DNA from 4 places in the Pseudomonas nanhaiensis genome. Region 4 is predicted to be linked to each of the others. Evidence: predicted binding sites of a transcription regulator. Region 4 holds the regulator's gene; each other region holds the start of a gene.
What was found. Region 4 encodes FliA, which starts transcription of late flagellar genes. Its sites were predicted from a motif close to CTAAAGTTTNNNNNNNNNNNGCCGNTAA; they were not measured.
Positions count from the first base shown of each region.

Region 1: a site for FliA is predicted at 1,468-1,495, ahead of KEM63_RS04380 (methyl-accepting chemotaxis protein). Genes of this name have one in related genera too.
Region 2: a site for FliA is predicted at 2,065-2,092, ahead of KEM63_RS01570 (methyl-accepting chemotaxis protein). Genes of this name have one in related genera too.
Region 3: a site for FliA is predicted at 1,120-1,147, ahead of KEM63_RS10530 (methyl-accepting chemotaxis protein). Genes of this name have one in related genera too.

Region 1 covers NZ_CP073751.1:972,952-976,417, reverse strand. The annotation lists gene KEM63_RS04380 (methyl-accepting chemotaxis protein) at 1-1,434, opposite strand, end outside; gene KEM63_RS04375 (M48 family metallopeptidase) at 1,589-2,395, shown strand; gene KEM63_RS04370 (OprD family outer membrane porin) at 2,379-3,466, shown strand, end outside.
Region 2 covers NZ_CP073751.1:338,935-342,400, forward strand. The annotation lists gene KEM63_RS01565 (Na+/H+ antiporter subunit E) at 1-103, opposite strand, end outside; gene KEM63_RS01570 (methyl-accepting chemotaxis protein) at 297-1,967, opposite strand; gene KEM63_RS01575 (acyl-CoA dehydrogenase family protein) at 2,283-3,461, shown strand.
Region 3 covers NZ_CP073751.1:2,343,136-2,346,601, reverse strand. The annotation lists gene KEM63_RS10540 (flavin-containing monooxygenase) at 1-633, opposite strand, end outside; gene KEM63_RS10535 (ORF6N domain-containing protein) at 796-1,083, shown strand; gene KEM63_RS10530 (methyl-accepting chemotaxis protein) at 1,198-2,820, shown strand; gene KEM63_RS10525 (ribonuclease Z) at 2,851-3,466, opposite strand, start outside.
Region 4 covers NZ_CP073751.1:1,162,041-1,165,506, forward strand. The annotation lists gene flhF (flagellar biosynthesis GTPase FlhF) at 1-665, shown strand, start outside; gene fleN (flagellar synthesis regulator FleN) at 695-1,522, shown strand; gene KEM63_RS05295 (RNA polymerase sigma factor FliA) at 1,519-2,256, shown strand; gene KEM63_RS05300 (chemotaxis response regulator CheY) at 2,396-2,773, shown strand; gene KEM63_RS05305 (protein phosphatase CheZ) at 2,789-3,466, shown strand, end outside.

The DNA of each region.
Region 1 (3,466 bases), 190 kb from region 4:
CATCTCGGTGACAGCCGTGGCCACGAGATCGATTTCGCTGAGCTGACGTTGCACGCCATCATTGGTGCGCATGGCAATGTCAGCGGTGTTCTCCGACGCATCGGTCACCTGCTGCACGGAACTGACCACCTCCCGGATCATGCCCTGAAGCTTGTCGAGAAACGCGTTGAACCCGGCAGCGATGGCACCGAGCTCGTCCGCGCGGTCGACCTTGAGACGGCGCGTCAGATCGCCCTCACCGCGTGCGATATCCTCGAGCATCGCGGTCAGGGCGCGGGCCGGACGGGCGAGGCTGAGGCCCACGACAGCCATGACCAGCAGACCCAGCACCGCCACGACCAGGCCGACGACCGCCATGCTCAGGGTCGAGGTCACCTGATGCTCGTCAATCGCCTGGTTCATTGCCTGAAGATCGGCCATGACCGCATCGAGCGGTAACGTCATGAGCAACACCCAGCGTGCCGACGTGCCGCTTATACGGATCGGCATCATCAGCTCGATATGCCCACCGGCTTCATCGAGCTCGTAGGTCATCTCGGTGCCCAGCTGTCCGAGCGACTCGATCTCGTTGGCGTCCAGCACGGTCGAAGCAGCGTCACCGGGCTTGGCGTCGTTCCCTGTGTAGCCCACCAGCCGTCCATTGGAACTGATCAGGGCCTGTTTGCCACGGCCTTCGTAGAGGTGTTCGTTGCTTTCGCGCAGCAGCGTCTGGATGAAGTCGAGAGACAGATCGGCGCCGACGGCACCCATGAATTCGCCCTCGACCAGAATGGGCGCTACAAAGGACGACAACAGAATGGTCTTGCCGCCCACTTCGTAAGGCGCCGGATCGATCACACAGGCCTTCTGCGTTTCACGGGCGCACAGGTAGTATTCGCCAGCGCGCACGCCGGTCTCGAGAATCGTCTCGTCTTCCAGATCCTCGAGCGCTTCCACTGCCAGCGAACCATCAGCGGCGCGATACCACCAAGGCATGAAGCGGCCCGTGCCGTCGTAGCCATCGGTGGTGACGCCCTGATAGTACTCATCCATCTCGTCCAGCGAGTTGGGTTCCCAGGCGACATACAGGCCAAGCAGGTCGGTGTTGTGCATGAGCATGCGTTGCGTGACGCGGCTCATTTCCTCGCGTGGCATCATCAGGCTCGGCGTACCATCACCTTCCAGCTCGCCAAGCATCTGGTTCAGCTGAGCCAGCTGACTGGCAACGGTGAGCGGATATTCGAGCCGACGCCGAATGCGCTCGGCTTCGCTGCTGGCGATCGAAGTCAGTCGATTCTCAATCAACTGCGTGACCAATTGCTCGCTGTGCTCCTGCACGAAGGTCTGGTTCCGTTCCGCCGATTGCAAGCCGAAAAGCGTCATGATCCCCACCGCGACGAACAGGCAGGCGCCCGCCAGCACGGTGATGGAAAGCTGGATGGATTTGAATTTCATGTTTACCCCTGAAGCGGAAGAACCCTGGAACCCTTATCGGCACGGCGGGACAAATCTTCAGGTCCGTTTATCAATGCATTGCACGTCCGGCAGCTTGCCGGCTGCGCTTTATCCTCCATAATCAGTGCATCGTCAGGTTGAAGGAACCATGTTCATGCGAAATCGTTTTCTCCTGTGTCTAGCAGTAACCGGCCTGGTTGGCTGCGAATCGGTACAGACCACGCAAGGCGGCGCCGTCGGCGTCGACCGTAATCAGTACATGTTCAGCTCACTGTCCAGCAGCCAGGTCGATGCCATGGCGGCCGAGTCCTACGAGAAGATTCTTGCCGAAGCCAAGGCGCAGAAGGTACTCAATACCAAGCCGGCGCTGGTCAAGCGGGTGCGCAAGATCGCCAACGATCTGATTCCGACCGTCGAGGCCTTCAGGCCGGATGCGCGGGACTGGAACTGGGAGGTGAACATCATCACCGATGATCAGCTGAACGCCAGCTGCATGCCCGGCGGCAAGATCCTGTTCTTCACCGGGATCATCGAGCGGCTCGAACTGACCGATGCCGAAATTGCCCAGATCATGGGTCACGAAATTGCCCATGCATTGCGCGAGCATGGTCGCGAGGCCATCTCCCGCGCGTACACCACGCAAATGGGCACCCAGGTGGTGGGCGCCCTGTTCGGATTGGGGCAGGCGTCGATGCAGGCTGCGGACATGGCCGTGCAGTACGGCCTGATGCTGCCAAACAGTCGCTCCAACGAATCAGAGGCCGACCTGATCGGGCTGGAGCTGGCCGCTCGCGCCGGCTACGATCCGAACGCTGCAGTCAGCCTGTGGCAGAAAATGGCGGCTGCCTCGCAGGGCAATCCGCCAGCTTTCCTGAGCACCCACCCTTCGCCCGGTGGGCGTATCGAGAATCTGAAACAGGCCATTCCCCGCGTACAGCCCTTGTATGAAGCTGCGCGGTAACCGCCTGGCGGCGGCGATCGCCGCCAGCGTGTGGTCTGCCGCTTCCGTAGCACTGGAAACACCGCCGGGGCTGGATTCCGCCGAACTGGAATTGCGCAATTACTACATAAATCAGGATCAACGCAGCGGCGATCCCGATTATTCGCGCGTAGAGGAATGGGGGCAGAGTTTCATCCTCAATCTCGATTCGGCGTACACCCCCGGCACGGTCGGCTTCGGCATGGACCTGCTGGGTCAGTACGCCGTGCGACTGGACTCGGGTGGCCGCATCGGCAAGGACGACCTGACGCGTCAGCCCGGGGACCTGTTTCCGCTTGATGATGGCCAGGCCGCAGACGATTTCGGCCGGCTCGACCTGACGCTCAAAGCTCGCGCTGCGGACACGACGCTTAAGCTCGGTGCCTTCGAGCCCGATATGCCGGTCCTGATTCGCAACGACAGCCGCCTGTTACCCCAGGTATTCCGAGGCGGCCATCTGGACTCGGAAGGCATCGACGGCCTGACGCTGCATCTGGGACGCTTCGACAAGGCCAGGCAGCGTAACTCCAGCGACTACGAAGGATTGCTGACCCGCGGCGGCGACCAGGCTTCGGATCATTTCAGCTTTGCCGGCGCGGAATACGAGCTGGGCGATTCGTTGATGTTGAACTACTTCGTCGGCGAGTTGCATGACTACTACCGGCAGCACTTTCTTGGCCTGAGACATGAGCTTGGTCTTGCCGCCGGCTCAGTGAGAACCGATCTGCGCCTGTTCGACAGCGGCAGTAGGGGCGCCAACGCTCGGGGGGAAGAAGGCTTCGGCAGCACCGGCGTCTTCCGTGACGGCAGCGACACAGGCGAGGTCGACAATTTCACCGCCAGCGCCCGGGCCACCTATGCGATCGGGGCCCATGAGTTGAGCCTCGGCTTTCAGCAAGTCAACGGCGATAGCGATTTCCCCTACGTAGATAACGGCGACGGCGCCTCGGTGTACCTGATCACCTATGCCCAGTTGGGAAAATTCCAGCGCTCCGGCGAGCGCACATGGCTGGCAGATTACCGGGTGGATTTTGCCGATATGGGCTTGCCGGA
Region 2 (3,466 bases), 820 kb from region 4:
TTGGCAGCCCCAGATACCAGCCGCTATTGCCGGCCAGAAGCAGCCAGAGCGCAGCGAAGAGCGTCGCCCAGTACAAGGCTGCTAGCCATGTTGAAGATGTCATCCGGCGGACAGGCACCTGTCACTCCCATCTTGGTGTGCAATCCGACGCCGAAGACCCGACGGCCCCGGTCAACAGAGATCTATCGGAGGGATGCCGTGGCACCCGGACGCGAAACGGATCGCGTCGCTCTCCCTAGTCTAGCTGCAGACTGCACGCCCGGCGGGTTTGTTCAACCCGCACCGCCGGGGGTGGGTTAGCGCATGTGTCGCAGGCTTCGCTCGCTGCTGTCACCGAGTTGGAAGAACCGCACCTTGGCACTCAGCTGATCGGCCAGCGCAGCCAGTTCGTGACTGGAGGCTGCCACCTGATCCGAGCCGGCGGAGGTCTGCATGGTGGCGTCGTGGATGCGGGTGATGTTCTGGTTCACTTCCTCGGCCACGGCACTCTGCTGCTCCGAGGCGCTGGCAATCTGCGCATTCATGTCGTTGATCTCGCCGACTTCGTGGCGAATCTTGCCCAGCGCCGCTTCGGCGCGGGTGGTCTGTTCCACCGTGGTACGCGCCAGGTCGCGGCTGGTCTGCATGACAGCGGCGGCCTTGCTGGCTCCGGTCTGCAGGCGCCCGATCATTTCCTGAATCTCTCGCGTCGACTGCTGGGTGCGGGCGGCAAGCGCGCGCACCTCATCGGCGACCACCGCAAAGCCGCGCCCCTGCTCACCGGCCCGCGCGGCTTCGATGGCGGCGTTGAGGGCGAGCAGGTTGGTCTGCTCGGCGATGGCGTTGATGACCTCCGTGATCTTTTCGATGTCGCCACTGTCGCGCGATACCTGCTGCACGGTCTCTGCCGCTTCTTCCAGCGTGGCCGCCAGGTGCTGAATCGCGCCTGAAGCTTCCTTCACCTTAAGATTGCCGTTCTCGACCTCGCCTTCGGCATTTCGGGTAGCACGCGCCGCGCTGGCAGCATAACTGGCGACTTCATTGACGGTAGCTGCCATCTCGTTGATCGCTGTGGCCATCTGCTGGGCTTCTGCACTCTGCAGGCGAATCTGCCGGTTATTGCTGTCGGAGGTGCCCAGCAGCTGGCCGGACGACTGGGTCAGGGCCTCCGCTGCCTGGGAGACGTCCCTCATGGTGTCGCGCAGTCGGGACTGCGTCAGCTTGAGTGTCCCCATGACGCTGTCGGGGTAGTCGGTGTCAATGCGCTGGTTGAGACGGCCTGCTGCGAGCCCCTTGATCGCTTCGGCGACTTCATGCGGTTCCGCGCCCAGGGTCGCTCGAATACTGCGGATGATCAGCACTGATACGAAGATGCTCAGGATCAACGCAACCCCGGTGGCGACGAGTGTCAGCATGCGGAAACCGCTGGCCGTTTCGCGCACTAGGCCGATGTCGCGAACGATCTGCGCTTCCTGATAATCGATGAAAACGTTGATCCGTTTAAGCCATTCGCTATAGGCGGGCGAGACGTCGGCCAGAAGGAACATGCGGGCCGCCTCCCGGTCGCCGCTTTCACGCAGTGCAATCAGCTCACGGGTCATCGGCATGGTCGTCGCTTCGATGTCCTTGATGTCGTTCAGTAGACGACGCTCGTCGGCATTGCCGCTGGCGGCGATGAGCGCATCCATGCCGCTGGCTGACTCCTGGTAGAAGCGATCCAGCCTGTCGTTTTCGCGCAGATGTGCGGAGAGCTTGAGCGGGTCGTTGACCAGTACTGCGTCGCGGATGGCGATCGCCCGGTCGTGTACCGAGCCGCGGAAGTTGATGGCGAAACGCTGTTTCGCCGTGGCGCCCTCGCTGACGTCTGTAAGTGTCCGGTCGATGAACCCGACCCGCTGTATGCCGATGCCGCTCAGCACGAGCATCAGCGAAAGTACCAGACCGAACCCCAGTCCCAGACGCTGTGCAGTAGTCATTGCAGAAAACATGGCAGGCTCCTCGCCTTGATTGATAGCCTAATGATAGCACTAAGTTGTACAAGATAAACAAGTCGTACAAATATTAGCGATCTTCGGCCGCCACCTCGTATCGGCCGCAATTGCAGGACCTTTAGATCAAAAGCGGTGATGGCGTGGATCAGAGCGGAAAATCTTCTTGGCTGGTTGTTGCGTCTGCGTACATGTTCTGTACAAGATAGGCGCATACACTTGATCAATAGACCTGCATTTCGCCGGTCAAACCCGGTTCGCCGGCTACGCTTTACGGGTATTGTTGGCGTAGCCCATCAACTGAAGGAGGTTCCCGTGAGCGATCTTGAGACGTTCCGCCTGGAGACACGCGCCTGGCTGGAAGAAAACTGTCCGCAGAGCATGCGTGCGCCGATGACCAGCGACGAGGATTCCTGCTGGGGTGGGCGCAAGTTCTCGTTCAAGAGCGACGACCAGCGGCTCTGGCTGGAGCGCATGGCCGAACGCGGCTGGACCGCTCCGGACTGGCCCCAGGAGTACGGTGGCGGAGGACTGTCGCAGGCCGAGCACAAGGTGCTGCGCGAGGAGCTGGCACGTATCCGGGCGCGCCCGGCACTGTCCAGCTTCGGCGTATGGATGATCGGGCCGGCGATCCTCAAGTTCGGCTCCGAGGAACTGAAGCGTCAGCATCTCCCGCCTATCGTACGCGGCGAGATTCGCTGGTGTCAGGGCTATAGCGAGCCCGGTGCAGGTTCGGACCTGGCAGGCCTGCAGACCCGCGCCGAAGACCAGGGCGACCACTTCATCGTCAATGGTCAGAAGATCTGGACGTCCTATGCCGACAAGGCAGACTGGATGTTCTGCCTGGTGCGAACCAATACCGAAGCCAAGAAGCAGCTGGGCATCAGCCTGGTGCTGTTCGACATGACCACGCCGGGTGTCAGCACTCGCCCGATCAAGCTGATTTCCGGCAGCTCGCCGTTCTGCGAAACCTTCCTGGATAACGTCAAGGTCGAAAAAAGCCAGGTGGTCGGGGAGATCAACGCCGGCTGGACCATCGCCAAGTACCTGTTGACCCACGAGCGGGAAATGATCGGCGGCATGGGTCGTACCGCAGCCGGTCAGAAAACCCTGGCGCAACAGGCCGTGGACGCCGTCGGCCTGGAAGATGGTCGCCTTGCCGATGGCCTGCTGCGAGCCGAAGTGGCCCGCTGGGATCTGGATGCGCGGGCGTTCGAGCTGACCGCCGAGCGGGTGCTCGACGAGGCCAAGGCCGGACAGGGCGTGGGGCATGCATCAGCGATGCTCAAGTATTACGGCACCGAGCTGAACAAGCGTCGTCAGGAGCTGCTGGTCGCCCTGCGCGGCAGCGAGGCGCTGGTCTGGGAAGGCGAGGCATCGCGCGAAGGCATCATTCCGCGCACCTGGCTGCGGTCCAAAGGCAACTCGATCGAGGGCGGTACCTCCGAGGTGCAGCTCAACGTCATTGCCCGCAACATTCTCGGGCTTCAATAACGGAT
Region 3 (3,466 bases), 1.2 Mb from region 4:
AATGACGTACGGCGCGCTGCGCTGGAATACCGTGAGCTGGCTGACCGTCGGCGCAATCTGCGGAATGAACTGGATAGCTGACGCACCGGTGCCGATTACTGCGACCCGTTTGCCGGCAAGATCGACGTCATGGCGCCATCTGGCCGAATGGAAGGCTTCGCCGGCAAAGCTGTCGAGGCCGGGAATCGAGGGGTACAAGGGGCGGTTGAGTTGGCCGCAGGCGCTCACCAGCGCGCGAGTTGTCAGCGCCGTACCGTCCGTGGTGCTGACATGCCAGAGGCCCTCAGGCTCGCTGAACCGCGCTTCGACCACCTCGCATCCCAGTCTGATGCGCGGACCCAGATGATACTTGCGCACGCAGTGCCGGATGTACTCGTGGATCTCGGCCTGCCTGGCATAACGGGTCGACCAGTCCGGTTTAGGCTCGAACGAAAACGAATACAGATGCGACGGCACATCGCAGGCAGCACCCGGATAGCTGTTGTCGCGCCAGGTGCCGCCGACGTCATCGGCCTTTTCCAGAATCAGATACTCGCTGATACCGGCCTGGTCGAGTTTGATACCCAGGCCCAGGCCAGCGAAGCCTGCCCCGATAATCACCACTGCCAGCGGCCTTGCCGATGTGTTGTGCACGTCCATCGTCCGCTCCCGTCGTATCGATCCTGCGCAGCGCTCGGCTGCGGTCTCCGTGAATACTAACCGCAGCGGCCGAACGGGTTAGCCCCTCCGATGGGGGAGGCTTCGGGGAAATGGCCGAACGGTTACACTGTCCTACCACGCTACGAAGGCCAGACGATGACGGCACCCAGTTTCATCCGCTACGCCAATACCGATACGTTGAGCCTGCGCCAGCTCGACGAGCTCAACGGCGTCCCGAAAGGAACGAGCTTCCGCGCATTCAAGGCCTGCCGCGAAGAGCTGGTCGAAGGGGAGGATTACTTTCTCCTGCAGGCCGACCGCCACGAAGGTCTCATCAACGAGCTAAAGGCTGCCAACTGCACCTACGCCACGACGGTGAACCTCATCCTGTTGACTCGCGCGGGTTATCAGCGCATGAGAGCGGGTAGCGGCAAGAGGCCGTAACCCGCTGAAATGTATAGGTAAACTTTTGTATATTGACTAAAGGTCTTGATCGTTGCGCCGATACATGAGCGAAACCCGTCTCCGCTCTCTCGGCCTAGTGCCACTGGAACCGTCATGCTTAGCAAGTCGATACGTGCCCGTACCCTGGCGCTCTTAGCCGGTAGTCTCACCCTGCTTCTAGTCATCGCTTTGGTCAGCTTCAGCGTACTGTCCTCCAAGGTCGACGCGTACATGCACCTGGTGCAGGGACCGCTGCGCGCTAGTGAGCTCATCGATCGAGCCAACAGCCAGTTCAAGACTCAGGTGCAGGAATGGAAGAACGTATTGCTGCGGGGGGGAGATCCCGCTGCGTTCGACAAGTATTGGGCGGCGTTCCAGCTACAGGAGCAGAATGTTCAGGCCACGCTGGGCGACCTGGCCGCGCTGCAGGGCATTCCCGTCGAGGTCCAGGCTGCTGTTGCGCAGCTTCGAGTTGAGCATTCGCGGCTCGGCGCCGCGTATCGCCAGGGCCGCCAGGCGTTCATCGCAGCGGCTCACGACCATCAGGCGGGGGATAAGGCTGTAAAAGGCGTCGACCGCGCAACATCTGAACAGATGGCGCTGCTGGTTCAGTCGCTGCGTGAGAGCGCGGACCGGGAGGCAGTTCAGATAGCACAGAGTGCTGACCGGGCAATGTTGCTGGGAATCCTTGTCATGGTGCTGTCCGGTATTGCCTTGATCATCATCAGCGGTTGGCGAATCGACCAGGTACTGGTAACGCCCATCCGCTTGCTAATCGAGCGTATCGATGCGCTCAGCCGCGGTCGGCTCGGTGAGCAAATCATGACAAACCGCAGCGATGAACTAGGACAGTTGACCGGTGCCGCCAACAGGCTGCGCACGTTTTTAGGCGAAACCTTCCACCAGTTGCAGAGCAGCGGTGCCGAGCTTGATGAGGCGAGTGGAGCATTGAACTCTGTCGCGACCACCATGGGAGCGGGAACTCGAGAGCAGTTCAGCCGAACGGACCAGGTTGCCACGGCGATGGAAGAAATGTCTGCCACCGCGCAGGAAGTCGCTCGTCATGCTGCAGCGGCGGCCAGCTCGGCCGATGGCGCCGACCAGGCCGCGCAGCACGGGGAGGGTGTGATGCAGGCTACTGTGATTTCGATCACCAGAATGCGCGAGGAGATTGCAGCGACAGCGGCGGTCATCCAGCAGCTGGAAAGCGACAGTGGCCGAATCGGTCAGGTGCTCGATGTCATTCGAGGCGTTGCTGAACAGACCAATCTGCTGGCGCTCAACGCGGCCATCGAAGCAGCACGCGCCGGGGAAGCCGGCCGTGGATTCGCCGTCGTTGCTGACGAAGTGCGGACCCTCGCGCAGCGAACCGCGGCGTCCACTGCTGAAATCAATCAGATCATCGGGGCGGTGCAGCGAGGCGCAGTCGACGCTGTCCATGCAATCGACGCAGGCCAGAAGCTCAGCGAAAAAGGTCTGGAGGAAGTAATCCAGGCCGGCGCGGCGCTGCGCCAGATCACCGAAGCAGTCGAGGCGATCCGAGAGATGAACCGTCAGATCGCCACCGCCGCAGAAGAGCAGAATGCGGTAGTTGACGACATGACACGCAACGTCGCGCAGATCAGGGATATTGGCGAGACCAATCAGCAGAACGTCGGCCGCACTGCCGCTGCAAGCGAACGACTGCAAATTATCGCCGCCAATATGGCAGAGCTGACCGCCAGAATCCTGCGATAGGCAAGGCACGGTCCGCAAGGCATGTGTTGGTCACCCCGGCGGACCTGCCAACTGTTCGACTCGCCCATCGCGGCCCAGGCGGTAGCGAGCCAGATCCTCAGCGAGAAACAAGCGTCCGCCGTACACCGATGATGCTTCGCAGCGCAGGTCCTCGATCGATGGGCTGCGCTCGGGGTTTGTCTGATAGCGGGCGCTGAAGTGCGTCAATAGCAGATTGGGGATCGTCATCGCTTCGGCAAAGCTGGCAACGGAGATGGCGGTGCTGTGTCCGAAGTGGGTCTTCCCTCGGGCAGCGATATCCTGTGTATAGGTCGCCTCATGGACCAGCACATCCGCTGAGCGGCACAGGTCGCTCAGAAGCTCCGGTCGGTCGTTATCGCCCCCTACGACGATGCGTCGCGGAGGTCGGCCAAACGTCAGATACTCCTCGCTTCGCAGCCTTCGGCCGTCCAGTACGGCATCCTTCCCTCGAGCCAACTCGCCCCAGATGGGGCCTCGCGGCACTCCGCTTCGGACCAGCTTGTCGACATCGAGCTTCGGGTCGGGCCGGGTCTCGGTAAAGCTGTATCCAAAACAGGGTACACGATGAGACAACTCACCGCGTTCGACGTAAAGACTGACGTTGCGCCATTCGGCGAGTTGCTCG
Region 4 (3,466 bases):
AGCAGGGCGGTGTCATAGCTCTGGTCGGTCCTACGGGCGCAGGCAAGACCACGACCCTGGGCAAGCTGGCGGCGCGTTACGTGCTCAAGCACGGCAGCCAGCATGTGGCGCTGGTCACCATGGACACCTACCGTATCGGCGCGCATGAGCAGTTGCGTACCCTCGGTCGTATTCTCAACGTGCCGGTGCGGGTGGTCGATGAACAGAACAGTCTGAGCGACGTGCTCGACGAGTTCTCCGGCAAGCGCCTGGTACTGGTCGATACTGCCGGGCTGCAGGCGCAGGATCCGCAGTTGCGCGGCCAGCTGGCCGAGATTGCCGCGCAGGGCGCGCGGGTGCGGACCATGCTGGTGCTCGCGGCGACCAGCCAGTATCGGGTGTTGAAGGCAGCGTTTCACAACTACCGTGCTTGCGGTCTGTCCGGCTGCATCCTGACCAAGGTCGACGAAGCGGCTACCCTTGGCGAGTCTCTGGGGCTGGCTATGGAGCAGGGTTTGCCGGTAGCCTATCTGGCAGATGGCCAGCGCATTCCGGACGATATAAACAAGGCTGTGGGTCATCAGCTGGTCAGCCGGGCGGTCAGTCTGGCAGGCAACGAAGCCCCGGCAGATCAGGCCATGGCCGACGTGTTTGCGGGTATATTGCATACCCAGCGGGCAAGCTAACGAATTCTAAGACAAGGTAATCGACATAGATGGCCAGCAAACATCCGGTTCAGGTTATCGCGGTCACCGGCGGCAAGGGCGGGATCGGCAAAACCAACGTTTCGGTCAATCTCAGCCTCGCTCTGGCTGAGCTTGGGCGGCGCGTGGTGCTGCTTGACGCCGACCTTGGCCTGGCCAACGTCGACGTGCTGCTCGGTATCAAGCCCAAGGCGACGCTTGCCGACGTGCTGGAAGGCACCTGTGATCTGCGAGATGTACTGATCGCCGGTCCGGGTGGCATCCGCATCGTGCCGGCAGCCTCCGGTGCGGCGAAGATGGTCAATCTCAATCCGCAGCAGCACGCCGGCCTGATTCAGGCGTTCAGCGACATCGGCGACAACCTTGATGTGCTGATTGTCGACACCGCTGCAGGAATCGGCGATTCGGTGGTCAGCTTCGTACGTGCGGCGCAGGAAGTGCTGGTCGTGGTATGTGATGAGCCCACGTCGATCACCGACGCCTACGCACTGATCAAGCTGCTGAATCGGGATCACGGCATGACCCGTTTCCGCGTGCTCGCAAATATGGTGAGCACGCCGCAGGAAGGTCGCACGGTGTTTGCTAAACTCACCAAGGTGACAGACCGTTTCCTTGACGTTGCACTGCAATATGTCGGTGCAGTGCCTTTCGATGAAGCGGTGCGCAAGGCAGTACAGAAGCAGCGGGCAGTGTATGACGCCTTCCCGCGCAGCAAGGCTTCCATTGCCATTCGTGGCATTGCGCAGAAAGTGGATTCCTGGCCCCTGCCTGCCAACCCACGCGGGCACCTCGAGTTTTTCGTCGAACGTCTGGTGCAGCAGACAGGGTCGGGGCTATGAACGCATCGGCCAGTGGAGTACGCATGTATACCCGCGCCCAAAGTTCTGCCGAATCACAGGACCGCCTCGTTGAGCAATTCGCGCCACTGGTCAAGCGCATTGCCTATCATCTGCTGGGCCGGCTGCCGTCCAGCGTTCAGGTCGAGGACCTGATGCAGGCCGGCATGATCGGCCTACTGGAAGCCTCCCGCAAGTTCGATCACGGCAAGGGCGCCAGTTTCGAAACCTACGCCGGTATCCGCATCCGTGGTGCCATGCTCGATGAGGTGCGCAAGGGCGATTGGGCCCCGCGTTCGGTCCACCGCAATACGCGCATGGTCAGTGAGGCGATGCGTAATGTCGAAGGCCGTTTGGGCCGCGACGCTAAAGATCACGAGATCGCTGCCGAACTCAATATGAGCCTCGAGGATTACTACTCGATTCTCAACGACACGGCCGGCAGCAAACTGTTCAGCTTCGAGGATCTGCTCGAGTCCGGTGGCGATGCCGACGCGCACGGTGATCATGAACCCTACGGCGGCTTGCAGGACGAGCGGTTTCGCTCGGCGCTGGTCGACGCGATCGACGGCCTGCCGGAGCGTGAGAAGCTGCTGCTGTCGCTGTATTACGACGAAGAACTGAATCTCAAGGAAATTGGCGCCGTCCTCGGCGTCAGTGAGTCCCGTGTAAGCCAGTTGCACAGTCAGTGTGCGGCGCGTTTGCGGGCGCGCCTGGCCGATTGGCGCAACGATTGATTTTATCGCCAGCATCCGGACAATGCCCGGGTAGCCAGCACCGCAACAACGACAAGGCTGGCAAGGCCATTAGCATCTGATTAGCGAGTGCGAACCTGCACTTTCCCTGGTTTGTACGGAGGTCGACTTGGACAAGAACATGAAGATTCTCATCGTTGATGATTTTTCGACGATGAGACGTATTATCAAGAATCTGCTGCGCGACCTGGGGTTCACCAACACGGCGGAAGCCGATGATGGCAATACGGCGTTGCCGATGCTGCAGAGCGGCAGCTTCGATTTTCTCGTTACAGACTGGAACATGCCTGGCATGAGCGGGATCGACCTGCTGCGCGCCGTGCGCGCCGATGAGCGTCTCAAGCACCTGCCGGTGCTGATGGTCACCGCTGAAGCCAAGCGCGATCAGATCATCGAGGCCGCTCAGGCCGGGGTCAATGGCTATGTGGTCAAGCCGTTCACCGCGCAGGCGCTGAAAGAAAAGATCGAGAAGATTTTCGAGCGCGTCCAGGCTAAGTAATCCGGGGTACAGGTTATGGCTTTAAGCAAGGATCCCGGCCAGGCGACTGCTCAGGAATTCGAACACTCCCTCAAGGACAACGCACGGCAACTGGTCGAGTACCTCGAGAAGGGCCAGTTCGGCGAAGCGGTTCTCGTCATTCACGCGATCAATCAGGCGCGCGACCGCGGCCTGTATCACGAGGTCGGGCAGCTGACCCGCGCGCTGCACAACGCCATCGTCAACTTCCAGATCGACACGTCGCACGCACTCGGCGACAGCAACGAGGTATCGAAGATTTCCGACGCCTCCGACCGTCTCGATTACGTAGTCAAGCTGACCGACAAGGCCGCCAACCGGACCATGGATCTGGTCGAGAGCAGCGCGCCCATCGTTTCCGACATGGGCCAGGAAGCCTCGGCGCTCAGGGCAGACTGGGAGCGTCTGCAGCGACGGGAAATGGCCGCTACCGAGTTTCGCGACCTGTACAAGCGCATGGGCGACTTCCTCGAGAAGACCGAGAGATCCAGCGCCCAGGTCTCCGGGCATCTGAATGACATCCTCATCGCCCAGGATTATCAGGATCTTACCGGTCAGGTGATCAAGCGTGTAACCGCGCTGGTTCATGATGTCGAGGAAAGCCTGGTCAATCTGGTGCGCATGGCCGGTCAGGTCGATCGCCTGGCGGGGATCGATCACAACGATTCACGACGC